Regions from separate parts of the Streptomyces sp. NPDC059169 genome, predicted to be linked through region 1. Evidence: riboswitches for the same ligand, from Rfam matches in the RefSeq annotation. Region 1 holds a riboswitch; each other region holds the start of a gene.

Region 1 (9,430 bases):
CGCCGCGCGCGCGGGCGGCGTAGAAGGCGGCCATGCGTTCGAAGCCGTTCTCGGCCTCCTCCAGGCCGATGTGCATCGAGCCCATCAGCACCCGGTTGGGCAGCGTGGTGAACCCGAGGTCGAGCGGGCTCAGCAGGTGCGGGTACGGGGTCGGGGTCATCGGGGCGCCTCCTCGCGCAGCGTTGCGTCGACCCCCTTTTTGTAGACGCCCCAGCCCCATTATGCAACTAGTTGCACAATGGGGCTGGGGTGATGTGCGCTACGCCGGTGCTGCCCAGCGGTCCAACTCCTCAGGGGTCCGCGGACCATCCGCGTCCGCCCCGAGCAGCCCATACCTGCGCAGCACCCCGGTAGCTGCCATCGCCCACGGCCGGCGCAAGCGGGCCGCCTCCAGCAGCTCCCGGTCGGCGAGGAGCGCGGCGACCGGGCCCGTCCGCAGGCCGGCGGGGGACAGGACGGCCGCGTCGTCCGCCCACCGCAGGGCGAGGTCCACGTCGTGGGTGGCCATCACCACGGTCGTTCCGGTCGCCCGCAGGCCGTCCAACGCCTCGAGCAGTCGCTCCTGGCCGTGGGGGTCGAGACCCGCCGTCGGCTCGTCCAGCACGAGCACCCGGGGCCGCATCGCCACCGCGCCGGCGATCGCGGCCCGCTTGCGCTGGCCGTACGAGAGCAGATGGGTCGGCCGGTCCCGGAGCGCGTCGATGTCCAGCGCGTCGAGGGCCCCGTCGACCCGGGCGCGTACCTCGGCTTCCGGAAGGCCGAGGTTCATCGGCCCGAACGACACGTCCTGGCCGACCGACGCGGCGAACAACTGGTCGTCCGGATCCTGCACGACCAGCTGCACGGTCGTCCGCAGCCGGGTCAGCCCCGCCCGGTCGTACGTGACGGGCTCGCCGTCCAGCAGCAGGCGTCCCCGGCTGCAGCGCAGCCCCCCGCTCAGCAGCCGCATCAGGGTCGTCTTGCCGCTGCCGTTCCGTCCGAGCAGGGCCAGCGACCGGCCCTCGGCGACGGTGAAGTCGACCCCGCTGAGCACGGGCGGACCGTCCGGGTAGGCGAAGCCGGCACCGGCCAGCTCCACCACGGCCGGCGGGCGGGTGGTCGTGCTCATGGAAGGAACCTTTCCAGGACGAGGGTGAGGATGACGATCCCCGTGAGCAGCCCGGCGGCGGCCGCGAGGAAGCGGGGCGACACCGCCGCGGGGGGCACCAGGACCCGCAGCGTCCCGTCGTAGCCGCGCCCGGCGAGGCCCGACTGCAGCCGTTGGGCCCGGTCGAAGGCGCGCACGAATGCGGTCGCCGCGAGGCCCGCGAGGGATCGCCAGGCCGCCGTGTGACTGGTGTGGCCCAGCCGCGCCGCCTGTGCCTGGCGGACGCGGTGCACGGCGTCCAGCAGCAGGAAGCTGATCCGGTACATGACGACCGCCACGTCCACCACGGGCGCCGGAACCCCCGCGCGCACCAGCCGGGGCAGCACGTCGGACACGGGAGTGGTGAACGCGAACAGCAGCACCCCGAGGGAAGCGGCAGACGTGCGCAGCAGCAGTCGGAGTGCGTGCAACGGCCCGTCGGGCGCGAGCGCCACCCACCCGTCCGGCCCGCCGACTGCGAACAGCAACGGCACCGCCCCCGTCACGCAGAACCCCAGGGGGATGCGCCAGGCCCGCCAGAGCTGCCGGGGCGCGACCCCTGCAGGACCCAGCAGGACCACGAGCGTGCCGGCGGCGACCAGCACGGCACCGGGCCACGGTGGCAGTGCGACGGCGCACAAGGTCAGCCCGAGCGCGAGTACGGCCTTCTCACCCGGATGGCGGCGGCGCCAGCGACTGCTGTGCGCCGCCGCGTCGATCGGCAGCATCGGCGATCAGGTCGCGGTGCTGCCGGCGCCGGAGCCCGCGTGGGCGTCCTTCGCCGCGGCCGCAGCGGCACGGACCTCACCCTGGCGACGCCCCCTGCGCAGACCGAAGTAGTACGCCAGCACCCCGGCGCCGAGGGCAGCCTGAAGGGCGAACAGCGCGGACTCGATCTCTCCGGACGGCGGTTCGTACAACGGTGAGAACCAGGGCTCGTAATGCGGTGCCATCTCCGTGATCGCCGTTTCCGCCTGGGCGTCGGCGCCGGTGAACGGCTCTTCCTTGTCGTCTCCGAGGCCGAGTACGAGCGGGAGCACGGCCAGCGCGGCCACAGCGATCAGCAACAGCGTATTGATCTTCGCGTGACGTGTCATCGGGCCACGGCCTCCTTCTCCTCGTCCCGGCTCTGGAGCAGCACGCCCAGTCGGGTCAGTTCACTCTTGCTGGACTGCACCAGCAACCGCGTCACCAGCACGGTGAGCAGTCCCTCGCTGACCGCCAGCGGGATCTGGGTGAGCGCGAAGATGCCGCCGAACTTGCCCAGGGCACCGAGGAATCCGCTGCTCGGGTCGGGGAACGCGAGCGCCAGTTGCACGCTGGTGACGCAGTAGGTGGAAAGGTCCGCCATGAACGCACCGAAGAACACCGCCACCATCAACGGCAGTTCGAAACGCCGAAGGAGCCGGTAGGCCCCGTAGCCCACCCAGGGGCCGACGATCGCCATCGAGAAGACGTTCGCGCCGAGCGTGGTGAGGCCGCCGTGGGCCAGCAACAGCGCCTGGAACAGGAGGGTGACGGTGCCCAGCACCGCCATGATCGGGGGCCTGAAGAGGATCGCGCCCAGGCCCGTGCCGGTGGGGTGCGAGCAACTCCCGGTCACCGACGGGATCTTGAGTGCGGACAGGACGAACGTGAAGGCGCCGGACGCCCCGAGCAGCAGCGTGGACTCGGGATGCGCCCTCACCTCCCTGCTGAGCGCTCGTGCTCCGTGGACGACGAAGGGGGCGGATGCGACGCCCCAGGCGGCCGCGTGCAGCGGGGGCAGATACCCCTCGGCTATGTGCATGGTCGGGAGACCTCTCCAACACCTCGTGGATGGACGACACGCCCTGGCCGGTCTCCTGGCTGACGGGTCCTGCCGCCCGAGCCCCGCCTTCCCGGACGCCGCGGTCTCCCGCGGGGTGTCCAGTGGCTTCCTCGCGGAGGGGGCCGGACTTCCCGATCACAGTGGCGAGGGCCGCACCGGTTCCGCACCGGTTTCCCGTCACCAAGGCGGTGCGACACTAGTGTGTTGACCACCTACATCACAAACCGCGCACGGTTGTGCGGGTATCACACCTTGCGGTAGCCGTACGCCTCTTGTGCAGCTGCCTCCACCGCGTCCAGATCCCCGCCCGCTGACGCGGTGACCACCGCGGCAACCGCACCCTCCACGAACGGGGCGTCCACGAGACGGGTCGCCTCGGGCAGCTCGTCGCCCTCGGCGAGCAGGGCCTTCACCGTCAGGACGGCACTGCCGAGATCGGCCAGGACGGCCACGCCCGCGCCCCGGTCGACCTGCCGCGCCGCGGCGGCGACGAGCTCCGAGCTGGTGCCCAGCCCCCCGTCCGGGGTACCGCCGGCGGGCGCGACCGGCACCGACGGGGCCCCGCCCGCGAGCCCTCGGGCGAGGTCGGCGACGGCCGAGGCGAGCTGGGCGCTGTGTGACACGAGGACGATGCCGACCTGGCTCATCGCGCCGCCTCCTCCAGCGCCGCGATCAGCAACGCGGACGACGTCGCCCCCGGGTCCTGGTGCCCGATGCTCCGCTCGCCGAGATAGCTCGCCCTGCCCTTGCGGGCCAGCATGGGTACGGTCGCGAGCGCGCCCTGCTCGGCCGCCTGCTCGGCCGCCGCGAACGACTCGCCGAGGGCTTCGGACGCCGGTTGAAGTGCGTCGAGCATCGTCTTGTCGCCGGCCTGTGCGCCGCCGAGCTGTGCCACCGCGGCCACGCCCGCACGCAGGGCGTCGGCGAGCTGCTCGCGCGACACCTCGGCCGCGTCGCCCAAAGCCTTGCCGGTCCGCCGCAACAGCGTCCCGTACAGCGGTCCTGACGCCCCGCCGACCGTCGAGATCAACTGCCTTCCGGACAGTGCCAGTACGGCTCCGGGAGTGTCGGGGGCCTCCCTGTCCAGGGCGTCTACGACGGCGGCGAAGCCGCGCCTCATGTTGGTGCCGTGGTCCGCGTCCCCGATCGCGGAGTCGAGTTCCGTCAGCCTGACGGCCTCACGGTCCACGGCGGCGGCCCCGGCGGTCATCCACCGGCGAAAGAAACCGGCGTCCAGCACGAGTTCTCCTTCGTCGTGTCCCACGGATCAGCGTCCCCAACGCAGCCCGGGGGTCGCCACTGGAGCGTCCCACAGCCGCAGCAGTTCCTCGTCCGCCTCGCACAGCGTGACCGAGCAGCCCGCCATGTCCAGGGAGGTCACGTAGTTGCCGACGAGGGTGCGGGCCACGGGAACACCGCGCTCGGCCAACACCCGGTGCACCTCCGCGTTGAAGCCGTACAGCTCGAGGAGGGGTGTCGCGCCCATACCGTTGACGAGCAGCAGCACGGGATTCGACGGCTGCAGGTCCTCCAGGACCGCTTCCACCGAGAAGTCCGCGATCTCCCGCGCGGTCATCATCGGACGCCGCTCCCGGCCGGGCTCCCCGTGGATGCCGATGCCCAACTCCAGTTCGCCCGACGGGAGGTCGAAGGTGGGGCTGCCCTTGGCCGGTGTCGTGGGCGCGCTGAGCGCCACGCCGAAGCTGCGCGACCGCTCGTTGACCGTGCGCGCGACGGACTCGACCCGCTCCAGGGGTGCGCCCTCGTCGGCGGCTGCCCCGGCGATCTTCTCGACGAACAGCGTCGCCCCCGTACCCCGCCGGCCCGCGGTGTAGAGGCTGTCCACCACCGCTACGTCGTCGTTCACCAGCACCTTGGCGATCTGGACGCCCTCGTCCTCGGCGAGCTCCTGCGCCATGTCGAAGTTGAGCACGTCACCGGTGTAGTTCTTGACGATGAACAGCACCCCGGCACCGCTGTCCACGGCCGCCGCGGCCCGGGTCATCTGGTCCGGGACCGGCGAGGTGAAGATCTCCCCGGGGCACGCCGCGGAGAGCATCCCGGGGCCGACGAACCCGCCGTGCAGCGGCTCGTGCCCCGATCCGCCCCCGGAGACCAGCGCCACCTTGCCCGCCACGGGTGCGTCGGCCCGGACCACGACGCGGTTCTCGACGTCCACTCTCAGCTCGGGGTGCGCGGCGGCCATCCCCCGCAGGGCATCCGCGACGACGGTCTCCGGGACGTTGATCAGCATCCGCATGGCTACCTCCTGCGTGAGAGTACCGACTCTATGCCGACTCCGCTGACGGCTCATCAGTGCCTGCACGTGTCGTTTCGTGTCTGGTCGCCTGGGTCCAGTATCGACCCGTGCCGTCATGATCACGCAGCGACGGCTCCCGGCGACAGGAGTCGTCGGACGTCGCTTCCGTCCGCCGGGCGCGCCGCCACGGGCCCGCCGGGATCGCACGCATCTCCACGATCAAGGAGACCGCCTGGTCGGGACGGGTTCCGCAGCTGCTCGCTCCGTCGGCGTCGTCCGTTCCGGGCAGTGTCCCGGCCGCGGCACAGCCGGACGTGGTGGCTGCGGCCCGGCGGGTCGTCCGCACGGGCCGGCTCAGGCGCTCGACGGGGAGCGCCTCGGCGCGGGGCCCCTGGCGGGCGTGTCCCGTGGGGCGGCGACACGGTCACTGCCGCTTCGCGGTCCCCGGGCGCCGCCCGCGGTCCCGCAGGAGCACGACGTCCCGCCCGCGGCCGCGGGCGGGACGCGTTTCCCGGGGTGTACGGGTGGTCCCGAGGGGGTGGCCGGTCACGGCCCTGATCCGCGCAGGGTCGGTGGTGCCGCGCGGCGTCGCCCGGCCCGTTCAGTAGCGCTGCGCCTTCGCGACCGTCGGGGTGAGGCCGGCCGGCTTCCGGCTGATGGCCAGTGCCTGTTCCCGCTCCCCGGGGGCCAGGTTCTGTGCGCCCACGACCCGGCTCTCCACGACCTCGCCCGATGAGTCGGTGAAGTCGATCTGCACGGCGTACGAGGCCGTTTGGTCCGTGCTGTTGCGGATGGTGACCACCACGGCCTGGACGCCCTGGGTGTTGGCCGTCGGCCTGCCGGTGAGCGAGACGTCGGAGCGCGCGTTGCCGCCGCCCTGCACGTTCTTGAGCTGCTCGGCGGCCTCGGCGTTGGCTCGTGCCACCTCGGCGGAGACCGATGCCTCGAAGGAGGACGCGGCAGCCGACGCGGACGACGCGGCGGCCGAGGCCTTGGCACGTGCCGAGGCCTCGACGGAGGCCAGGGCGGACGCCGCGGTGCCCGAGAAGGAGGCGGTAGCGGGTGGTGTCGGCCGTGGGCTGAACGGAGTACTGCTGCCGGACTCGCCGCTCCCGGTGCTGCACGCCACCAGGGCGGCCGCACCCAACGCCGTCATCATCACGGACAACGCCACCGTGACGGATCGCCGGGCCGTGTCGGCGGAGCTGGGGTGCGGGCGCATGGAAACCCTTTCGGAGCGTCAGAACCCCCGTCGGAGGGTCCGTTGATGCGTCGACCCGTGGTCCTCGGGGATCGACGCATCAGCAAAGAGAACCATATGTCCGTTTTCGTGCTCGGGCACCAGGGGGCGCGGCGGCATGGGCTCCCGTGGGTGCCATGGGCCCGGTGGCTCATCCACGGGGCCACTGGGGAGAGGTGACGTGGAAGCGCTGCCCCGACAGGCCATCGTCGAAGCCCTGGAAGGGCCGACGGCGGCGAGCGGTAGCGGTGCCGGCGGCGGCTCCCGAAGGACCCTCTTCGCCGGGACGATGCTCGGCTCGGTCCACCTTGACGATGACGACCGCCCCGCCCCGCCCCGTCCGCCCCGCCCGGTCCGTCTCGACCTGTGCCTCTCGACGGACCGCGTGCTGCGCCCGCGCGGCGCTACCGGAGCCCGGGCCACCAGCCGGAATCGGATCCTCGGACGCATCGACGCCCCGCACGCCGTGGGCGAGTTGGAGGTCTCCGCACTGCCCCCACCGCACCGCGGGCCCGTACGCTCGCCGAGCTGGACGACACCTCGCCCGCACCGGGACGGGGCAGCTGCACCTGTCGGCTTACCACCCCACCGGGACGGTTGCGGCGGGTGCCGATCCGGAGGTCTTCCGGGCCGACGTCGAGGGACGGCTCCGCGGCGTCGACGGGGTGTTGCTCGCCGACGCCTCGGTGCTCCCCGGGTGCCCCGAGGTGAATCCGCGGCTGAGCATCATGGGTCGGCACTTGCGGTCAGCGGGTCCTGGTTGGAGCGTTGAGAGGGTGGGGTGCACCGGTGTCCGCGGGAGCCGGGTCGACACGCCGACGCGTCGGGCCGAAGGGCCCGGACCGTCGCCGGACGGCCCCTTTCCCGCAGTCACCGGGGGTGCCACGGTTGGCAGCAGCCCCGCGTCACCCTGTCGGACGAAAGGCGGTGGCGCCCGATGGAGCTGCCCGTCGTCGTGGGCGTGGACGGATCGGACGCCGGGCTCCGCGCGGTCGACTGGGCCACCGACGAGGCGGCCCGTCACGGACTCCCGCTCCGCCTCGTGTACGCCAGCCGGTGGGAGCGCTACGACCTGGGCGCACTGGTGCACGGGCGCGACCGCCCGTCCGGTCAGGAGTCGGCCGAGGACGTGGTTGCGGCAGCGGCCGAGCGCGCGGGACGACGCGACCCCGACGTTCCGGTCACCACCGACGCCCTGGCCGAGGACACCGTGGCCGCACTGCTCGCCGAAGGACGCCGGGCCTCGATGCTGATCACGGGATCGCGGGGGCACGGTGCACTCACCGAGCGCCTCCTGGGTTCGGTCAGCCTCGCCGTGGCGACCCGGGCGCCGTGCCCGGTCGTCGTGGTCAGGGGCGACCCGGACGGGACCGGCGGGGCGCACGGGACGGTGCTCCTCGGCGTGCCGGATGCGACACACGGGCCGGCAGCGGTGGAGTTCGCCCTCCGCGAGGCCGCCGCCAGGGGCGCAGAGCTGGACGCCGTACGCACGTGGCGCTGCCCCGCCCACGCCGGCGCGGACCACCCGCGCCGACCGGGCGACCCGTGCCTGCCCTGCGAGAAGGAGGCGGCCACGCTGGTGGACGCGGCGCTGGACCTGTTCGCCGCGCGCGCCGGCACCGTCGTGCGCAGCTCCACCGTCGAGGGGGCGCCCCAGCGGGTGCTCCAGCGCCGTTCGGCGGACGCGGACCTCCTCGTCGTAGGAACCGGGCGACGCGCGAAGAGCCCCGATCCGCACCTGGGGCGCACCGCCCACTCCGTGCTGCACCACGCCCACTGCCCGGTAGCGGTCGTCCCGCAGCCGGAGTGAGAGACGTGCAGGGCCTACTCGGCCTGCCCGGTTCCGGCCCGCAGCCGCGCCGCGTGGTCGGGGACGTAGTGCTGGAGGTCCTTCGGTGGACGCCGGTAGCCGCTGCTCGGCGGGCGCTCCGGCAGGTCGATCACCGGCAGGGGCACCGCCTCGTAGGGCAGCGTCGACAACAGGTGCGCCATCATGTTCAACCGCGCGCTCCGCTTGTCGTCGCTCTCGACGACGTACCAGGGGGCCTCCGGGATGTCGGTGTGCACGAACATGTCGTCCTTCGCGCGGGAGTACTCCTCCCATCGGGTGATCGAATCGAGGTCCATGGGGGAGAGCTTCCAACGGCGGGTGGGGTCGGTCAGCCGTCGGCGGAACCGTTCCTCCTGCACGTCGTCGCTGACGGAGAACCAGTACTTGCGCAGCAGGATGCCGTCCTCCACGAGCATCCGTTCGAAGATGGGGCACTGGTGAAGGAACCGCTGGTGCTCCTCCTTGGTGCAGAAGCCCATGACGCGCTCCACCCCGGCGCGGTTGTACCAACTGCGGTCGAAGAGGACGATCTCCCCCGCGGCGGGGAGGTGTTCCACATAACGCTGGAAGTACCACTGGGTGCGTTCCCGCTCGGTAGGCTTCGGAAGGGCGACGATCCTCGCCACCCTGGGGTTGAGGTGTTCGGTGACGCGCTTGATCGCACCGCCCTTGCCGGCCGCGTCCCGCCCCTCGAACACCACCACCAGGCGCGCGCCTTCTGCCCGCACCCATTCCTGCAGTCTCACCAGCTCCGTCTGCAACCGGAGCAGTTCGCGCTCGTACGACGAACGCGACAGCGCCGCGTCCCGGCGCGCGTGCTTCTTGTCGGCCATACACCGACGTTACGGAGGCTTTGATGGGCGAGGTCAAGCGTCACGGCCGCACGGCACCCAGCCGTCAGGATCCGGAGGACCTCGACGCCCAGTGGCCGCGGACTGGAGGTGGAGCGGCTGACGGCGCAGTGCCGGGCCTTCCGGGGCGGCGGTGGTGGCCCCCGGGACGCCGGGCCGGCTGCGGCGGTCCGTGACCACGTGGACATGCACCGCGTGGCGGCTCCCGCGTGGCGGACGGCCCGGAGATAACGCAGCGTGGATGTCGGGGTCTGCGAGAAAGGTGGAACGGCATGGGTACGAGCGATGCGGCGCCGCGCGTCGTCGTGGGCA
Region 2 (9,430 bases), on a different contig from region 1:
ACGAACTTCGGGTTGCTCGCCACGGTCTCGCAGGTGCCGAAGAGACGACGGAGACGCACGTGGTAGCCGAGGTGGCGGTTACCGACCACCCACAGCTCACCGCCGGGGCGCAACGCGGCGCGCGCGCCGGTGAACATGCGCCACGCCGTGCGGTCGGTCAGCGCGCGGTGGGTGTGGAACGGCGGGTTGTTCAACACCAGGTCCGCCGACTCCCGTTCCACCCCGGAGAGTGCGTCGCCCGCGAGGAACGCCGCCTCGACGTCCCGCCCGACGTTCGCTCGGAACGTCGCCTCCGCCGACGCGACGGCCTGGAACGACTCGTCCGTGAAGACGACTTCGGCCTGGGGGTGCGCGACCGCCACGGCCGTGCCGACCACGCCGTTCCCACAGCCCAGGTCCACGACGCGGGCCCGACCCCGGGGGCGCGGCAGGTGCTGCAGGAAGAAGCGGGTGCCGATGTCGAGGCGCTCCGCGCAGAAGATTCCCGCGTGGTTCACCACGGGTCGGCCCGACATGGCCCCGATGCCGGTGGGCAGGGTGTAGGTACGCGGCCACGGCTCGGTCACCGGGGCCCCGGTCCGCGCCGGGTCCGGGGTGCAGAAGATCAGCCGCGCCTTCTTCACCGCCAGGGAGGTCCTGGTCGGGCCGACGATCCGCTCGAAGAGCTTCAGCGTCGACGTGTGGATCTCGGTCACCATGCCCGTACCGACGACGAGGGTGTCCGCGTGAAGGCCCGGAGCGAGCCGCTGCAGCTGGTCCTCCAGGAGAGCGAGGCTCTTGGGGATCCGGACGAGCAGGACGTCGATGCGGTCCGGCGGTGCGTCCTGCGTCGTCAGCAGTGCGACCCCGGCCGCCTCGGCTGCCGTGCGGTTTCGCGCGAGGTTCGCCCGGGTCGCCGACTGGGCCAGGTACGAGTCGCTGATCTGCACGGGACGGTGTGCGGCCAGTGCGGTGGCGAGGGCGCCCCAGCGGTCCCCGAGGAGGACGAGGGTGCCGGACGGCTCCCGGTCCTCCAGGTGGCGCAGCAGGTACTCGTCGGAAGCGTCCCAGGCACGGAGCTGGTCACGGGAGTCCTCGGGGAAGCGGGTGAGCCCGAGGTCACCCCGTGACGTGGAGAAGGTCTTCATCGTCCTCCCAGGCTACGCGGCTGCTAGCCGGCTTTCCCGGAGAGCTCCGCGGCCCCGAAGGAGACGTCGAAGCGGTCGCACCAGATGGAGATGCTCCGGTAGCGGTCGAGGTCCAGGCCGGCGGGCAGCGGATAGTTCTGGTCGCCCTTGTTGCCCTTGAGCTCGCCGAGGCTGACGTACGCGCCGTCGTCGAAGACGTGCCAGCCGTCCTTGCCCGCCTTCACCGGCTGGTCGGTGAGCCAGACGCGCAGGGCCGGTCCGTTGCTGGTGTCCAGGTCCTCCAGCCGCAGGGTCCTGCTGCCGTCGGGCAGCTCGACGATCTTCACGGTTCCGGACGTGTGGTGCTCGTGGCTGATGAACGTGCCGGTGGCGAGGGTCTTCGGCGTACCGGTCCCGGCCGTGGCACCGGGCGACGGCGGCGTCGCCGTCACCGGAAGCTCCTCGCGCACGGTCTGGTCCGCCCACAGCTTCCACGGCTGGAACCAGTACAGACCTGCCGCGACCAGCACGGCGACCACGGCGAGGCCGACGACGACCCCCGGCTTCCTCAAGACTGCTGTCTTCATGATCCCCATTGAAGCGGCCCGGGACCGCCGGCGGACCGCTCCGCGTGGTGACGGAAGTCTTACGTCATGCGCCCGGCATCAGGCGTCGCCGCCCTCCAGGTCGCCCTCCGTCTCCAGGAAGACCTCGCGCAGCTCGGCGAGGACCGCCGGGTCGGGCTTCTCCCACATACCGCGCGACTCCGCCTCCAACAGCCGCTCCGCGATGCCGTGCAGGGCCCACGGGTTGGCCTGCCGGAGGAACGTGCGGTTCTCCGGGTCGAGGACGTACGCCTGGGTCAGCTTGTCGTACATCCAGTCGGCGATCACGCCCGTCGTGGCGTCGTACCCGAAGAGGTAGTCCACGGTCGCGGCGAGCTCGAACGCGCCCTTGTAGCCGTGGCGGCGCATCGCCTCGATCCACTTGGGGTTGACCACGCGGGCGCGGAAGACCCGGGAGGTCTCCTCGACGAGCGTGCGGGTGCGGACCGTCTCGGGACGGGTCGAGTCGCCGATGTACGCCTCGGGGGCCGTGCCGCGCAGCGCACGCACGGTGGCGACCATTCCCCCGTGGTACTGGAAGTAGTCGTCGGAGTCGGCGATGTCGTGCTCTCGGGTGTCGGTGTTCTTCGCCGCGACCGCGATCCGCTTGTACGCCGTCTCCATCTCCTCCCGGGCGGCACGGCCTTCGAGGCCCCGACCGTAGGCGTAGCCGCCCCACACCGTGTAGACCTCCGCGAGGTCGGCGTCGGTGCGCCAGTCGCGGGAGTCGATGAGCTGGAGGAGGCCCGCGCCGTACGTGCCGGGGCGGGAGCCGAAGATCCGGGTGGTGGCACGTCGCTCGTCACCGTGGACCGCGAGGTCGGCCTGGGTGTGCGCGCGCACGTGGTTGACGTCCGCCGGCTCGTCGAGCGAGGCCGCGAGGCGCACCGCGTCGTCGAGTAGCCCGATCGTGTGCGGGAACGCGTCGCGGAAGAAGCCGGAGATGCGCAGCGTGACGTCGACACGGGGGCGGCCCAGCTCCTCGGCCGGGACCGGTTCCAGTCCGGTGACCCGGCGCGAGGCGTCGTCCCAGACGGGGCGGATGCCGAGCAGGGCCAGCGCTTCGGCGACGTCGTCGCCCGCGGTGCGCATCGCGCTGGTGCCCCACAGGGAGAGGCCGACGGACGTCGGCCACTCGCCGTTGTCGTCGAAGTAGCGCGTGAGCAGCGACTCTGCGAGGGCCTGGCCGGTCTCCCAGGCGAGGCGCGACGGTACGGCCTTGGGGTCGACGGAGTAGAAGTTGCGCCCGGTCGGAAGGACGTTGACCAGCCCGCGCAACGGCGAACCGGATGGACCCGCGGGCACGAAGCCGCCGTTCAACGCATGGACGGCGTGGTCGAGTTCATCGGTCGTGGCGGCGAGGCGGGGAACGACCTGGCGGGCCGCGAAGTCGAGGATGTCGGCGACCTTGCGGCCGTGCCCCCCGGCCACCGCCGGAACTGCGGCCGGGTTCCAGTCCGCCTCCTCCATCGCCTCGACGAGGGCGCGGGCGGTGGCCTCCGCCTCGTCGGCGCCCGTGCGGGTCGCGGCCGACTCGTCGAGGCCGAGGGCTTCGCGCAGTCCGGGCAGCGCGGTCGTCCCGCCCCAGATCTGCCGGGCGCGCAGGATCGACAGGACGAGGTTGACCCGCTCCGGACCGGTGGGCGCGCCACCGAGGACGTGCAGGCCGTCACGGATCTGCGCGTCCTTCACCTCGCACAGCCAGCCGTCGACGTGCAGCAGGAAGTCGTCGAAGCCGTCGTCGTCCGGACGGTCCTCCATCCCCAGGTCGTGGTCGAGCTTGGCCGCCTGGATCAGCGTCCAGATCTGGGCGCGGATGGCGGGCAGCTTCGCCGGGTCCATGGAGGAGATCTGCGCGTACTCGTCGAGCAGCTGTTCCAGGCGTGCGATGTCACCGTAGGAGTCGGCGCGCGCCATCGGCGGGATGAGGTGGTCGACGAGGGTGGCGTGCACCCGGCGCTTGGCCTGGGTGCCCTCGCCCGGGTCGTTGACCAGGAACGGGTAGACCAGCGGCAGGTCGCCGAGCGCGGCGTCGGGGGCGCAGGCCGCGGACAGTCCGGCGTTCTTGCCCGGCAGCCACTCCAGGTTGCCGTGCTTGCCGAGGTGGATCATCGCGTCTGCTCCGAAGCCCCCGTCGTCCTGCCGGGCCGCGATCCAGCGGTAGGCGGCGAGGTAGTGGTGCGAGGGCGGCAGATCAGGGTCGTGGTAGATCGCGATCGGGTTCTCGCCGAAGCCGCGCGGCGGCTGGATGATGATCAGCAGGTTCCCGCGGCGCAGGGCGGCCAGCACGATGTCGCCCTCGGGGTTGCGGGAGCGGTCCAGGAACATCTCGCCGGGCGCCGGGCCCCAGTGCTCCTCGACGCCCGCGCGCAGCTCGGCGGGCAGCGTCGCGTACCAGCGCTCGTAGTCGGCGGCCGGGATGCGGACGGGGTTGCGGGCCAGCTGCTCCTCGGTGAGCCAGTCCTGGTCGTGGCCGCCGGCGTCGATGAGCGCACGGATCAGCTCGTCGCCGTCACCGGACGCGAGGCCGGGGATCTCCTCCGCGCCGAAGTCGTATCCCTCGTCGACGAGTCGGCGCAGCAGGGCGACGGCGGAGGCGGGCGTGTCGAGGCCGACCGCGTTGCCGATGCGGGAGTGCTTGGTCGGGTACGCGGAGAGGACGAGCGCGATGCGCTTGTCCGCGTTGGCGATGTGGCGCAGCCGGGCGTGGCGCACTGCGATGCCGGCGACGCGGGCGGCGCGCTCGGGATCGGCGACGTACGCGGGCAGGCCGTCCTCGTCGATCTCCTTGAAGGAGAACGGAACGGTGATCAGGCGGCCGTCGAACTCGGGGACCGCGACCTGGCTCGCGGCGTCCAGCGGCGAGAGGCCCTCGTCGTTCTCCTCCCAGGCGCTGCGCGAACCGGTCAGGCACAGGGCCTGGAGCACCGGTACGTCGAGCGCGGCGAGCTCTCCGGCGTCCCAGGACTCGTCGTCCCCGCCCGCCCGTGGCTCCCCGCCGCCTTCAGCGGGGGCGCTCTGCGGCGAGAGGTCCATCTCGGCCGCCTGCGCCTCGGCCGGCCGGGTGCCACCGGCGGCGAGGACGGTGGTGACGACGGCGTCCGCGCCGCGCAGCCGGTCGAGCAGCTCCGGCTCGGGGGTGCGCAGTGAGGCGACGTAGAGCGGGAGGGCCCGGCCGCCCGCGTCCTCGACGGCGTCGCAGAGGGCTCCGACGAACGCGGTGTTGCCGCTCATGTGGTGGGCCCGGTAGTACAGCACCGCGATGGTGGGGCCGTCGGTGACGCGCGGGGTGCGGTCGAGCGGACCCCAGCTCGGGGCTGCGGCCGGGGGCTCGAAGCCGTGGCCGGTGAGCAGGACGGTGTCCGACAGGAAGCGCGCCAACTGCTCCAGGTTGTCCGGGCCGCCGTGCGCCAGGTAGGCGTGGGCCTCGGCCGCGATGCCGATGGGCACCGTTGACGCCTCCATCAGCTGGGCGTCGGGGGCCTGTTCGCCGGTCAGGACCACGACCGGGCGGGTCTGGTCGGCGGCGAGCAGCACGTCGAGACCTTCCGGCCAGGCGCGCAGACCACCGAGCAGCCGTACGACGACGAGCTCGGTGCCCTCCAGCAGATCGCGCAGTCCGCCAGGGCCTTCGGCCTGGGGGGTACCCGCAGCCGGGAGCCGGGAGGGGTTGGCGAGGCGGTACTCGACCGGGCCCGCGGCCGCACGGGCGCTGAGCAGGTCGGTGTCGGAGGTCGACAGCAGCAGGATCATGGCGTGCGCAGGCCTTCCTCGGGGTGTCCGCGCCCCGGGTGGTCGTAGGACGGCGGGAGTTCCTGGCTCGCCGGGCCCCGGGGGGCCGGCTCACAGTGGCGGGACCGCGCCGGATTCTCACCGGGCTTCCTCCCTAGGGTCCTGGGACCCCGTGCCGTCTGCATAGTAGAGGCTGCCCTCACCGGCAGGGCGGTCACCTGGAAGGACGTGGGTATGCTCGCCGCCATGCCGCCCACACCCGCAACACCCCCGAACCGGGGCGAACCTCGCATACGGGAACGGTCCGATGCATGCCCGGGCGCACTGCGGCTACATCCGGCCGACGACGGGCACCTGGCCCGACTCCGGCTACCCGGAGGGCTTCTGACGTCACATCAGCTCACCACCCTGGCGCGGGCCGCCGAGGAGCTGGGCGACGGCATGCTGAGTGTCACGTCGCGCGGGAACGTCGAGCTGCGCGGACTGGGCGAGGAGTGCGGTGCACAGCTGGCGGACTTCCTGCGGGACGCCGGACTGCTGCCCTCCGACACCCATGAACGGGTCCGGAACGTCGTGTCCTCACCGCTCGCCGGACTCGACGGACTCGGCTGCGGCACCGTGCAGTTGTGGGCACGACAGCTGGACGCGCTGCTGTGCGCGAGCGGGCGGGCGGCCCGGCTCTCCGGTCGTTTCCTGTTCGCCCTGGACGACGGGCGGGGCGACGTGGCGGGGCTCGGGGCGGATGTGACCTTGCTCGCAGCGGACGGCGGTTCGGCCGTCGTGCACGTCGGAGCACAGGCCTTCCGCATCGCGGCGGGGGACGCACCGCGGGCCGCCCTCGCGGCTGCCGAGGCCTTCCTCACGGCGGCGGAAGACTCCGGCACGGGAGCCTGGCGGGTGCGGGAACTACCGGCCGGGCAGGCACCGGCCGTGGGTGCGCAACTGGAGGCGGCGGGCATCGCGGCGACGCGGGTGCGCGCGGACGCAGGGGAGCGGACGGACCCCACCGGGGCGGCCACGGACGGCCCTCGGGCAGCCGGCGCCGGCACGGAGCACGGCTCTGGGCCCGGAGCCGGTCCCGGCCCGCAGGGCGCCGGCCCCCGCCCCGGGCTCGTCGAAGGTCCCGGCCGGTGGGCCGTGTCCGTCGCCGCCCCCCTCGGCCGACTCACCGCCGCCCAGGCCCGCGCGCTGCTGCCCGCGCCGTCGGACGAGGTCCGCCTCACTCCCTGGCGCGGGGTCGTCGTGCCCGGCTTCACGGACCCGGACGAAGCCCGCGCACGGCTCCGCGCCCTGGACGAGGCCGGCCTGATCACCGGCACCGGGTCCCCCTGGTACGGCGTAGGCGCCTGCACCGGTCGGCCCGGGTGCGGCAAGGCATTCGCGGACGTACGCGCCGATGCGGCGACCGGTCGGGACCGCCCCGGCGAGGACGCCCCGCCGACGGGTCCCGACCCCACGGGTCCGCAGCCCTCCGACTCCCCTCCGCAGGCCCTCCTGCCCGTGTACTTCTCCGGCTGCGAGCGCCGCTGCGGCCATCCGCACGGGGAGCACGTCGACGCCCTCGCCCTGCCGGACGGCACGTACCGGGTGACCGCAGGCGGCGCCTCCGTAGCCGTCGCGACCACCGCTCGGCTAGCCGACGCGGTCGCGGCGGCCCGCAGATCCACATCGACGACCACACCGACGAAATGAGCGAGAAGACCGTGTTCGACTACGAGAAGGACGGTGCGGAGATCTACCGCCGGTCCTTTGCCACGATCCGGGCGGAAGCCGACCTCGCCCCGCTGCCCGCCGACGTCAGCCGGGTCGCGGTACGGATGATCCACGCCTGCGGCATGGTCGACCTCGTCCGCGACCTTGCCTACTCCCCCGACGTGGTGGCCCGCGCCCGCACGGCCCTGCGCGCCGGCGCACCGATCCTCTGCGACGCCCAGATGGTGGCGAGCGGTGTCACCCGCAAGCGGCTGCCCGCCGACAACGAGGTGATATGCACCCTCTCCGACCCGTCCGTGCCCGCGCTGGCCGTCGACCTCGGCACCACGCGGAGCGCCGCGGCGCTGGAGCTGTGGCGTGACCGGCTCGACGGTGCGGTCGTCGCCGTCGGCAACGCGCCCACGGCGCTGTTCCGGCTCCTGGAGATGATCGAGGGAGGGGCGCCCCGCCCGGCGGCCGTCATCGGCGTACCGGTCGGCTTCATCGGCGCCGCCGAGTCCAAGGAGGCGCTCGCCGCCCACGCGTCGGGCCTGGAGCACCTGGTGGTGCGCGGACGGCGCGGCGGCAGTGCCATGGCCGCGGCAGCGATCAACGCGATGGCGAGTGAGGCGGAATGACCACGAAGACCCCCGGACGGCTGTACGGCGTGGGGCTCGGCCCCGGCGACCCGTCCCTGATGACCCTGCGGGCCGTCCAGGTCATCGCCGAGGCCGACGTGGTCGCGTACCACTGCGCCCGGCACGGCCGGTCCATCGCGCGTTCCATCGTGGCCGAGCACCTCCGACCGGACCAGGTCGAGGAACGGCTGATGTACCCCATCACCGTCGAGACCACCGATCACCCCGGCGGCTACCGGGGCGCCCTCAACGACTTCTACGAGGAGGCGGCCGAGCGGCTGGCGGCGCACCTCGACGCCGGACGGACCGTCGCCGTGCTCGCGGAGGGCGACCCGTTCTTCTACGGCTCGTACCAGCACATGCACAAGCGGCTGGCGCACCGCTACCCCACCGAGGTGGTGCCGGGGGTCACCTCGGTGAGCGCCGCCGCCGCCCGCATCGGCAAACCGCTGGTGGAAGCCGAGGAGACCCTGACGATCATCCCGGGCACGCTGCCCGAGGAGGAGCTGACGGCCCGTCTGGCGGCGACCGACTCGGCGGTCGTGATGAAGTTGGGGCGGACCTTCCCCGCTGTGCGAAGCGCTCTGGAGCGCGCCGGACGGCTGGACGACGCGCAGTACGTGGAGCGCGCGACGATGCCGGGCGAGCGCGTGGAGCCACTCGCCGGGGTGGATCCCGCGTCCGTTCCGTACTTCTCGGTCGCGGTGCTGCCGAGCCGTATCGACACGGCACCCCCGGTGCGTGAGCGGGGCGAGGTGGTCGTGGTGGGTACGGGGCCCGCCGGTCCGCTGTGGCTCACCCCCGAAACGCGCGGCGCGCTGGCCTCCGCCGACGACCTGGTCGGCTACACGACCTACCTGGACCGGGTGCCGGTACGACCGGGCCAGCGACGGCACGGATCCGACAACAAGGTGGAGACGGAACGAGCGGAGTTCGCGCTCGACCTCGCACGCCGCGGACGGAAGGTGGCGGTGGTGTCGGGCGGCGACCCGGGCGTCTTCGCCATGGCGACGGCGGTGCTGGAGGTGGCGTCGAAGGAGCCGTACGCGGACGTGTCCGTCTCCGTCCTGCCGGGCGTCACCGCGGCGAACGCAGCGGCGGCCCGGGCCGGCGCCCCGCTCGGCCACGACTACGCGACGATCTCGCTCTCCGACCGGCTCAAGCCGTGGGAGGTCATCGCCGAGCGGCTACGGGCCGCGGCGGCGGCCGATCTCGTCCTGGCTCTCTACAACCCGGGCTCGCGCAGCCGCACCTGGCAGGTGGGCAAGGCCCGCGAACTGCTGCTGGAGCACCGTGCGCCCCACACGCCCGTGGTGGTGGCGCGAGACGTGGGCGGTGCGGAGGAGAGCGTACGGATCGTGCGTCTGGGCGACCTGGATCCGGCGGTCGTCGACATGCGGACCCTGCTGTTGGTGGGGTCCTCGCAGACCCGCACCGTCACGCGGGGCTCCGGCGAGGAGATCGTCTGGACCCCGCGCTCGTACCCGGAGGCCGGCACGGAGCCGGCCGGCGGCTGAGCGGGCGTCGGCGGCGGGGGCATCGGCGGCGGGGCGGGCGTCCGCCCCGTCAGTCCGCAGAGCCCCCGGGGGCGAGCTTCGCCACCCACGCCAGGGCCTCCTCCGGCGCCGTCGCGACCGGAACGCCACCCGGGGCCGGG
Region 3 (9,430 bases), on a different contig from region 1:
TGCCCGACCGCTTCGCCCAGGCGAGCAGCCCGACATCGTCCGAGTCCGCGGATGGCGCGTCGAACGGTTCTGACACGGCGTCGGCCAGGGGCGACTGGCGGACGATGTCCAGGGCGATCCGTACGCCGGCGACGATGCACGCGCGGTCCTCAGCGGTCGTGAGGTAGTTGTGCACGATGCGTGGTGCGGCGTCCGGGCGGGCCGACCGCAGGGTCACCGCTCCCCTGCTGGTCGGTGCCAGCACGCAGGGGCCGAGCGAGAACCCGTGCTCGGTCACGGGGCCGAGTCCGTCCTGGTGGAACAGCACCGGTGCCATGTGGAACTGGACGTCCGGGGCCTCGAGTCCGTCACGGGAGCGGAAGAATCCTCCGGCTTCGCCGATGTTGGAACTGAGCGGCCCGCGGCCCTCGCCCTGCAGCAGGGCCGCGTTGTGCGCCGTCGCGGCGGTCATCAACGACTCCACTCCGGTGCGGTAGTTCAGCAGCGCCATGAAGTGGTCCTGCAGTCCCTCCCCGACGGGGAGGTCGGCCACCGTCTCGATGCCGAACGCGGACAGCGGCCCGGCCGGACCGATCCCGGACAGCATCAGCAGTTTGGGCGACTCATACGTACCCGCACTGAGGATCACCTCGCGCTCGGCGCGGATGACCTCCACCGCTCCCCCGCGGGACACCTCGACCGCACGGGCCCGTCCCCGCTCGACCACCACCCGGTGCGCTCGGGTCGCGGTCAGCACGGACAGGTTCGTCCGTTCCCTGGCGGGGTGGAGGAACGCCACGGCGTTGCTGCAGCGCATGCCGTCGCGCTGGGTCAGTTGGTACCGGCCGACACCGAACTGACTCTCCGCGTTGAAGTCGTCGTTGTGCGGGTGTCCGGCCTTCACCGCGGCTTCGACGAAGGCGTCGGCCAGTTGGTGGTTGGACCGGCCGTCGCTGACGGTCAGGGGTCCGCCGGCGGCGTGGAAGGCGTCCGCGCCGCGTTCGTTGTCCTCGGACCGCAGGAAGTAGGGCAGGACGTCGGCGTACGACCATCCGGTGGCACCGGCAGCGGCCCAACCGTCGTAGTCGGCCCGGTTGCCGCGCATGTAGATCATCGCGTTCATGGAGCTGGTGCCGCCGAGCACCCTGCCACGGGGCAGATACGCGCGGCGCCCGTCGAGGCCGGGCTCGGGCTCGGTGTCGAGGTCCCAATCGAGGGACCCCTTGAACAACTGGGCGAACGCGGCGGGAACGTGGATCTCCTGGGCGGAGTCGGGTCCGCCCGCCTCGACCAGCGCCACGCGGACGTCCGGGTCCTCGGTGAGTCGCGCTGCGAGCACGCAGCCTGCGGACCCGGCCCCGACGATGACGTAGTCGTAGGTGTTCATGCGACCTCCGTAGGTCCTTCGGCAGCCCGGGGTCCGGTGCAGGGGTGCGTCGCTCGCCGTGCGCGGCCACCGCACGACGCCCACCCTCGGGTGGGCTGCCCGCTGGTCGCGAGGGCCTCTCGGTCGGCCACGGCCGGTGCCGAACTTCCCATGCGGTACCTCGGTGAAACACTCTGCCGGTGATTCCATCGTCCGATTCCCGGTTGGGCCATAGGCAGGGGGCCTGAATGGAGAGCCGCGGTTTGTGCCCGTGCACAACCGGGCGCGGGTCTAGAATCCGGACGTGACGACACAGCTGGGGGGCGACCGCGTGGTCGAGCTGGTCGGTCGCCTCCTGACCGAAGTGGACCGTCTCGCCGACGAGTTGACGGACAGAATCGTCGGCGGCGAGCATTCGTACGCGGAAGCACTGCTCGACCGCCACCAGTTGCGCACGACCGTCCACGACAACCTGCACACCCTGCTCACGGCACTTCAGGGCAGGCCGACGACCCTCGAAGCACCCAGGGCGGCCGGACGCCTCAAGGCCGAGCAGGGCATTCCGCTCGCCGCACTCCTGCACGCCTACCGCCTCGCCGGTCGCTTCATCTGGGACCGGCTCCTCACGGTCGCCGTGGACGAGGAGAGCACCAACCAGTTGCTGCACACGGCTTCCGACGTCTGGGCGGCGATCGACGACTACTCCGGCGCGGCCGCCGATGCCTACCGGGCGGCCGTCGAGGAGCGGGCACGGCGGGACGCCGCGGCACGGAGCGCGATGCTCACGACGCTCCTCGACGGCAGGGCCGGCACCGTCGGCCGCGCCTCGGAGATCACCCGCCTGCTGGACCTCGACGGCAAGGGACCGTTCCTCGTGGTCTGCGCGGAAACCCAGGACCACGCGGAGCCGTTGCCCGGCCTCGGGTACCGGCTGCGTGCTGCAGGTGTCGGTGCCGAGTGGGTCCGACAGGTGGGCGTGTGGGTGGGACTGCTGGCGCTTCCCGGCGAGCAGACGAGTGGTCCGGCGGTCGACCTGCTGGCGGACGTCACCGAGTCCCGCGTCGGCGTGAGCCGACCCTTCGCCTCCCCGGTGGACGCACCCACGGCGCGGCGCCAGGCGCAGCTGGCCGTCCGGTGCCTGCCGCTCGGTGCGCGCGGCGCGCACGTCTACGGCAGCTCACCGGTCTCCCTCCTCTCAGCCGCCTCACCCGACGTGGCACAGGAGGTCGCCCACGCCGTGCTGGGTCCGCTGTTATCGGAGCCGAGCGCCGAGCGGGACACGCTGTTGGAGACGCTCCACGCGTGGTTCGTCAGCGGCGGTTCGACGACGGTGGCGGCCCGGCGCCTGCACTGCCACCGCAACACGGTCCGCTACCGCCTCAACCGCGTCGCCGAACTGACCGGGCGACGCACCACGGACGCCGGGGCGTCCGCAGAGTTGTACTTCGCCCTCCAGGCCGTCCGGTTGAACGGCCTTGCTCCACCGCCCTGACGGCCGTTGACGCCGTCGGCACGGCAGCGGAGATCCCTTCCAGGAGCGACCCGCCCCTGCACGGCCTGGGGGATGCGTGGGATACGGGACGAAGGTGCCGGTGTTCCGGTCGATCCTCAGACGGCGGCCGAGGGGCGGGACGGCGCGTTGGGGACAGTCGAGCCGTTCGCACACGCGGCAGCCCATGCCGATCGGAGTGGCGGCCGAGGCGCTCGCGAGGTCCAGCCCGTCCGCGTACACGAGCCGGTGCGCGTGCCGGATCTCGCACCCCAGCCCGATGGCCTAGGTCTTGCCCGGTTCCACCCAGCCGCCGCGGTGGCGGGTGACGGCACGCGCGGTCCACAGGCAGCGCTGCCCGTCGGGCATCGCGGCGATCTGGACGTGGATCCGTCCCCGGCGCGGCGAACGCCTCGTAGACGTTCCACAAGGGGCAGGTGCCCCCGCCTCGCGAGAAGTGGCAGCCGGTCGCCGACTGTCGGGGTACTGCGCGCGGACGGCTTCTCACCGCGGTCAGGCACCAGCGCGAAGTCGGCACCGGCTACTTCGACCTCGTCTCCACCGCCGTCAACCCGGCCTCCCTCGACCACGGCGCTCACCGGCTCCACCGAGGAGGAGCAGTTCCACTAGCCACCCGGCCGGGCAACCGGTCGGTCCGGCCGCCTCTCCGGGCGGGGGCCGGCCGACCCGAAAACCGGGCAGCCGGGCCTGCAGACCGGGAGGCTGGGCCGAGGGGGCGCGGCCGACCGGGCCGAGGGGGCCCGGTCGGGCGCCGGCTGAGGGGCCGGCACCCGGCGCGGTGCGGGAAGCGCCGTCCTCGCGCTTCCCGCACCGACGCGTTCGTCTGCCCGCACGTCCCACGCGGGCCATCCGCATGGCGGACACGGCTCCCCGGAGCGTGGCATCGCCCCGTAGGCTGGTCCGCGCAGCTGGTTCGCCCCGTCCTCCAGACGGGATGCGTCGCAAGAGGGAACCCGGTGGGAATCCGGGACTGCCCCGCAGCGGTGAGCGGGAACGACCGCCGTCATACGCACTGGGCCCGGCCGGGCCTGGGAAGCGACGGCCACTAGGTGTCCTCCCCCGTGAGGACGTGCCCGCGAGTCCGAAGACCTGCCCGCTGCCCGCGCACGGACCGTCGTGCGCGGACATCCCGGTGACCTCGAGGGCGGTCGGTGGTCCCCCGGACGACGTCCGGGGGCAGTACGTACCAGGCGGACGACCGCGCTTCACGCGCGAGGTCGCACCGTCCGGTCCGTCACCCTTCGCGCTCTCGTCCCGTACCCGGGATCTCAGGGATTCATCTCGCGAAGGAGATCTCCGTGACCACCACGTCCGCAGCCACTCCGGCACGGGCCACCGTGTACGGCTACCCCCGCCAGGGGCGCAACAGGGAGCTGAAGAGGGCGATCGAGGGCTACTGGAAGGGCCGGGTCGCCGCCGATGCCCTCCACACCACCGCCGCCGACCTGCGCCGGGCCCACTGGCAGCACCTGGCAGACGCCGGCATCCACGAAGTACCGACGGGCGACTTCTCGTACTACGACCACGTCCTCGACACCACGGTCATGGTCGGCGCGGTTCCCGAACGCCACCGGGCCGCCGTCGCCGCCGACGGTCTGGACGGGTACTTCGCCATGGCACGCGGCACCCAGGACGTGGCGCCGCTGGAAATGACCAAGTGGTTCGACACCAACTACCACTACCTGGTGCCCGAGCTGGGTCCCGACACCGTCTTCGCCGCCGACCCGACCAAGCAACTCGCGGAACTCGAGGAGGCATTGGCGCTTGGCCTTTCCGCCCGGCCCGTCCTCGTCGGCCCGGTCACCTACCTCCTGCTCGCCAAACCGGCTCCCGGCGTGCCCGCGAACTTCGACCCGCTCACCCTGCTCGACCGGCTGCTGCCCGTGTACGCCGAGGTCCTCGCCGATCTGCGCGCGGCCGGCGCCGCATGGGTACAGCTGGACGAGCCGGCCCTCGTGCAGGACCGCACCCCAGCGGAACTGCACGCCGCCGAGCGTGCCTACCACGGGCTCGGTTCCCTTGCCGACCGGCCGAAGCTGCTGATCGCCTCCTACTTCGACCGGCTCGGCGACGCCCTTCCGCTGCTGGCCAAAGCCCCGGTCGACGGGCTCGCCCTGGACTTCACCGAAGCCGCCGCCGCGAACCTGGAGGGGCTCGCCACCGTCGGCGGGCTGCCCGGCAAGCGACTCGTCGCCGGCGTGGTCAACGGGCGCAACATCTGGGTCAACGACCTGGCGAAGTCCCTTGCGGTGCTCGGCACACTGCTGGGCCTGGCCGACCGCGTGGACGTCTCCGCCTCGTGTTCGCTGCTGCACGTACCGCTCGACGCAACGAGCGAACGGGACATCGACCAGCAGATCCTGCGCTGGCTGGCGTTCGCCCGGCAGAAGGTCGTGGAGACCGTCACCCTCGCCAAGGGACTGGCCAAGGGCACGGACGCCATCGCTGCCGAACTCGCCGCGAACCGCGCGGACCTGGCGTCCCGCTCCGCATCGGCCATCACCCACGATCCCGCCGTGCGCGCCCGTACCGCGGCCATCACGGACGCCGACGCCCGCCGTTCCCAGGGCTACGCCGAGCGGTCCGCGGCCCAACGGGCCCACCTCGGCCTGCCGTTGCTTCCCACCACGACCATCGGCTCGTTCCCGCAGACGAGTGAACTGCGCACCGCACGGGCTGATCTGAGGGCCGGGCGGCTCGACACCACCGGCTACGAGGAGCGCGTCAGGAACGAGATCAAGGAGGTGATCTCCTTCCAGGAGAAGACCGGCATCGACGTCCTGGTGCACGGCGAGCCCGAACGCAACGACATGGTCCAGTACTTCGCCGAGCAGCTGGCGGGCTATCTCGCCACACAGCACGGCTGGGTGCAGTCCTACGGCACCCGGTACGTCCGCCCGCCGATCCTCGCGGGAGACGTCTCCCGCCCCGAGGCGATGACGGTCCGATGGACGGCCTTCGCCCAGTCCCTCACGGCGCGCCCGGTCAAGGGCATGTTGACCGGCCCGGTAACCATGCTGGCCTGGTCCTTCGTCCGTGACGACCAGCCCGCCGCCGTGACCGCCCGACAGGTCGCCCTGGCCCTGTGCGACGAGGTCGCCGACCTGGAGGCGGCGGGCACGTCCGTCATCCAGGTCGATGAGCCCGCACTGCGCGAGACCCTGCCGCTGCGCGCCGCGGACCGCCCCGCCTACCTGGACTGGGCGACGGAGGCGTTCCGGCTCTCGACCAGCGGGGTACGCCCGGACACGCAGATCCACACCCACATGTGCTACGCGGAGTTCGGCGACGTCGTCCAGGCCATCGACGAACTCGACGCCGACGTCATCAGCCTGGAGGCCGCGCGTTCCCACATGCAGGTCGCCAGGGAACTGGCCGCCCACGGATACCCGCGTGAGGCGGGCCCCGGGGTGTACGACATCCACTCCCCACGGGTGCCGAGCGCGGAGGAGGCGGCCGCACTGCTGCGCACCGGTCTGGAGGCCATCCCACCGGAGCGGCTGTGGGTGAACCCCGATTGCGGGCTGAAGACGCGCGGCTGGCTCGAGACCCGTGCCGCACTGGAGAACGTGGTCGCGGCCGCCCGTACGGTCCGTGAGGAGCTCTCGGCTTCCTGACGGCGCCGGCCAGCACGACGCGCAGGGTGGGGTGCCGCTCCCGGACTCCCCACCCTGCGCGCACCGGGACGCACCGAAACGACTCCGGTGACGGGGTTTTGCGCTCCGTGCCCTGCCCACGGCCACGGCCACGGCCACGGCAGGACCATGTCCCAGGGGTACCGCACGCAGGACCCGACCGCGTTCACGGCGGTCGGCCGGCGCAAGGAGGCCGGCCGACCGCCCCTCCCCCGCGCCCGAGTGCCGCGACGACCGTCATCGGCCGCGCCGGCGGGTCATCACGGATCCGGCGCGCACCCGCTCCTGTCCACCAACGGGCTGGCGTCACACCTCCACCGCCGCCCCCTGCGCGGACAGGGGAAGCCGTGCACGCACTTCGAATCCTGGCCTGCGGTCCCGCCTGGGGCCCGCCGTCGCGCTGCCGCCGCAGGCTGCGGCCCGCTCGCGGAGGCCGACCAGGCCGTTCCCACCGGACGGAAGGTTCTTCCCCGCGCCACGGCCGTCGTCGACGACGGTTACCTCCAGCCCGTCGTCACACCAGAGCAACCGCACCTCGACGCGGTTCGCTCCGGCGTGCTTGACGACGTTGGTGAGTGCCTCCTGGACGATCCGGTACGCCGCGGCGCCGCATTCGGCGGACAACGCTCGCGGCTCGCCCCCCGTGGTGGTGGACACCTCCAGCCCCGTCCCCGCGACCTGGCGGGAGAGTGCGGGCAGGTCACGGAGCGTCGGCTCGGGGACGCGGGGGTCGTCGCCGACCTTGAGGACGGTCAGCACCCGGCGCAACTGGTCCAGGGCGTCACGGCCGGTGCCGGCGATCGCGTCGAACGCGGCCGAGGCGCGGGCGGGGTCCGTGTCCAGCACCACCGGTCCGGCCTCGGCCTGGACGACCATCAGGCTGATCGAATGAGCCAGCACGTCGTGCATGTCCCGGGTGATCCGGATCCGTTCGCGTTCGGCGGCGCGCTCTTCGTCGACCTGGCGTTCGCGTGCGAGGCGGGCGGCCCGCTCGGTCAGTGCCGCCGCCTCGGCGCGGGAGCCGGCGGAAGCCCGACCGAGTGCGTATGCCGCGACGTACAGGACGAAGCCCCGCGTTGCGGTGTTCGGCGAGCCGACCGAGGCGAAGCCTCCCGCACAGACCACCAGGAACACCGGGATCCGCACCCGGGGCGGCGAGACGGACGCCATCCCGTGCAGCGCAATGAGGACGCCGTACCAGAGCGGCTGCGGCGCGAGCGGGTCGGCGAGGTCGTAGAGGGTGGCGAACGCGGCGCAGACCAGCAGGACCGGCGTCGGCGCCCGGCGCCGCACCGCCAGGGGAAGCGACGCCCCGGCCGCCGCAACGTAACCCCACCAGTGCCAGGGGCGTCCGTCGGAGCTGTGCACGAACAGCAGGGGCGCCGTCTGGGCGACGGTGATGACGACGGCGAGCCCAACCTCTGACCAGGACGAACCCGCCAGGCGTCGGAGCGAAGGGAGCAACGGCGTTGTGGACACGGGGAATTGTTCCACGGCGTCGTTGACGGGTCCTCAGCAGTGGTCGGCGGCGGGAGAGGTGCTGAGACGGGGGTGCGGGGCGAGTGCAGCGCACAGCAGGAGCCCCACAGCCGGCAACGCGTCCAGCCCCAGGAGCGAGACCAGCACGGCGAGCACCACCGCCGCCGCCCGCCACACCGGTACGGCCCGGGCCAGGGCCAGCCGGCAGAACATGACCAGCAGACCGAGGTAGAGCAGTACCGGGCCCACGGTGTAGACGAGGGGTTCCACTCCGGGCACGCTCCGGACGTCGGCGAACAGTGCGCGCATGGCCTCGTGGTCCGCAGCGAGCGCCCCGACGACGAGGTCGACGGAGATCTGGGCCAGGGAGAAGACCGCACCGAACAGGCCGACGACGGCCGTGGCCGTAGCGAACCGTCCGCCGCCCGCCAGCCGCCGCAGTTCCAGCAACACCGGCACGAAAAGGATCAACGACACGAGGAACGCGAGGTGACCGGCAGTCCAGGCCGGCCCCGGACCGCGCTCGCCGTCCAGGCCGTCCAGGACGCGGAAGACCGCGTAGACGGTGACGAGGAGCGGGGCGGTGGTGAAGACGACGGATTTGTTCATGGCGTGGATCCTCGCCGCCGCACCTCCGCTTCGGCATCGCCGGCCTGACCCATCTCCGTCCTCCCCCGTAGGAGGGAGGTGCGGGGACCATCGGCCCGGAAGGACACCGCGGAACGGCACGCTCCGTGGTCCGGCTCGTGGACTCCGACCGCTCGAGCCGGCGCGACGACGTCCCGGTGGGACGACCCTCTGGTCGTCCCTTCTTCACCGCGTTCGCCGATCCGGCGACCGTGTGTCGCGACCGCGGGTCGTTGACGGCACGGCTTGACGGGCGCGACCGGAACCGCCCGGCCGGGCGACGGCACGGGTGAGGACGGCCTGCGCCCCGCCCGCCGCCCAGCCACATCAGCGACCTGCGCCCTTCAGGGATGCGGGACGACGGCCACCGGGCAGGGGGCGTGGTGCAGAACCGCGTGGGCCGCCGATCCGATGCGGCTGCCGATCGGGGAACGGCGCACCCGGCGACCGAGGACGATCAGTTGTGCTCGGGTCGAGAGCGACAGCAGCACCTGCCCCGCGCTTCCGAGCTCCACGTGGGGGACCACCGAGACGGTGGGGTACTTCTCGCGCCATGGCTTCAGCGCCTCCTCCAGCGCCTTCTTCTCGAACGGTTCCAGGCCGCCGGCCTCGTCGGCGAGGCGCATCGAACCCGGGCTGTAGGCGAAGATCGGCGGCAGGCTCCACGCCCGCACGGCTCGCAGCGTCGCGCCCCGAGCGGCTGCTTCTTCGAAGGCGAACTCGAGTACGTGGTCACTGTCCTCGGCATCGCCCTGCTGGCCCACGACGACTTCGCCCCCTTCCGTGCCCGAAGCCGCCCGGACGGAGACGACGGGACGGGGGGACGCAGCGATG

Evidence for each region. Region 1 has a riboswitch for cobalamin ahead of ACFXOM_RS07880 (energy-coupling factor ABC transporter permease). Riboswitches for the same ligand answer to the same signal wherever they lie in the genome.
Region 2: another riboswitch for cobalamin. It lies ahead of cobN (cobaltochelatase subunit CobN); the one in region 1 lies ahead of ACFXOM_RS07880 (energy-coupling factor ABC transporter permease).
Region 3: another riboswitch for cobalamin. It lies ahead of metE (5-methyltetrahydropteroyltriglutamate--homocysteine S-methyltransferase); the one in region 1 lies ahead of ACFXOM_RS07880 (energy-coupling factor ABC transporter permease).

Annotation. Positions count from the first base shown of each region.
Region 1 covers NZ_JBHZCF010000003.1:365,792-375,221, reverse strand. Annotated here, with positions in the region: gene ACFXOM_RS07900 (FAD-dependent oxidoreductase) at 1-160, opposite strand, end outside; gene ACFXOM_RS07895 (energy-coupling factor ABC transporter ATP-binding protein) at 260-1,108, opposite strand; gene cbiQ (cobalt ECF transporter T component CbiQ) at 1,105-1,854, opposite strand; gene ACFXOM_RS07885 (energy-coupling factor ABC transporter substrate-binding protein) at 1,861-2,223, opposite strand; gene ACFXOM_RS07880 (energy-coupling factor ABC transporter permease) at 2,220-2,915, opposite strand; cobalamin riboswitch at 2,943-3,152, opposite strand; gene dhaM (dihydroxyacetone kinase phosphoryl donor subunit DhaM) at 3,182-3,583, opposite strand; gene dhaL (dihydroxyacetone kinase subunit DhaL) at 3,580-4,176, opposite strand; gene dhaK (dihydroxyacetone kinase subunit DhaK) at 4,204-5,196, opposite strand; gene ACFXOM_RS07860 (FxLYD domain-containing protein) at 5,798-6,418, opposite strand; partial or broken gene ACFXOM_RS07855 (hypothetical protein) at 6,574-7,107, shown strand; gene ACFXOM_RS07850 (universal stress protein) at 7,374-8,246, shown strand; gene ppk2 (polyphosphate kinase 2) at 8,261-9,100, opposite strand; gene ACFXOM_RS07840 (universal stress protein) at 9,391-9,430, shown strand, end outside.
Region 2 covers NZ_JBHZCF010000007.1:259,820-269,249, reverse strand. Annotated here, with positions in the region: gene ACFXOM_RS15950 (methyltransferase) at 1-1,127, opposite strand, end outside; gene ACFXOM_RS15945 (DM13 domain-containing protein) at 1,151-1,693, opposite strand; gene cobN (cobaltochelatase subunit CobN) at 1,772-5,464, opposite strand; cobalamin riboswitch at 5,502-5,632, opposite strand; gene ACFXOM_RS15935 (cobalamin biosynthesis protein CobG) at 5,678-7,135, shown strand; gene ACFXOM_RS15930 (precorrin-8X methylmutase) at 7,132-7,773, shown strand; gene ACFXOM_RS15925 (precorrin-2 C(20)-methyltransferase) at 7,770-9,290, shown strand; gene ACFXOM_RS15920 (cobalt-precorrin-6A reductase) at 9,340-9,430, opposite strand, start outside.
Region 3 covers NZ_JBHZCF010000024.1:28,599-38,028, reverse strand. Annotated here, with positions in the region: gene ACFXOM_RS32365 (GMC family oxidoreductase) at 1-1,366, opposite strand, end outside; gene ACFXOM_RS32360 (PucR family transcriptional regulator) at 1,650-2,837, shown strand; partial or broken gene ACFXOM_RS32355 (short-chain fatty acyl-CoA regulator family protein) at 2,904-3,315, opposite strand; cobalamin riboswitch at 3,748-3,967, shown strand; gene metE (5-methyltetrahydropteroyltriglutamate--homocysteine S-methyltransferase) at 4,154-6,472, shown strand; gene ACFXOM_RS32345 (sensor histidine kinase) at 6,797-7,969, opposite strand; gene ACFXOM_RS32340 (hypothetical protein) at 8,003-8,578, opposite strand; gene ACFXOM_RS32335 (universal stress protein) at 8,941-9,430, opposite strand, start outside.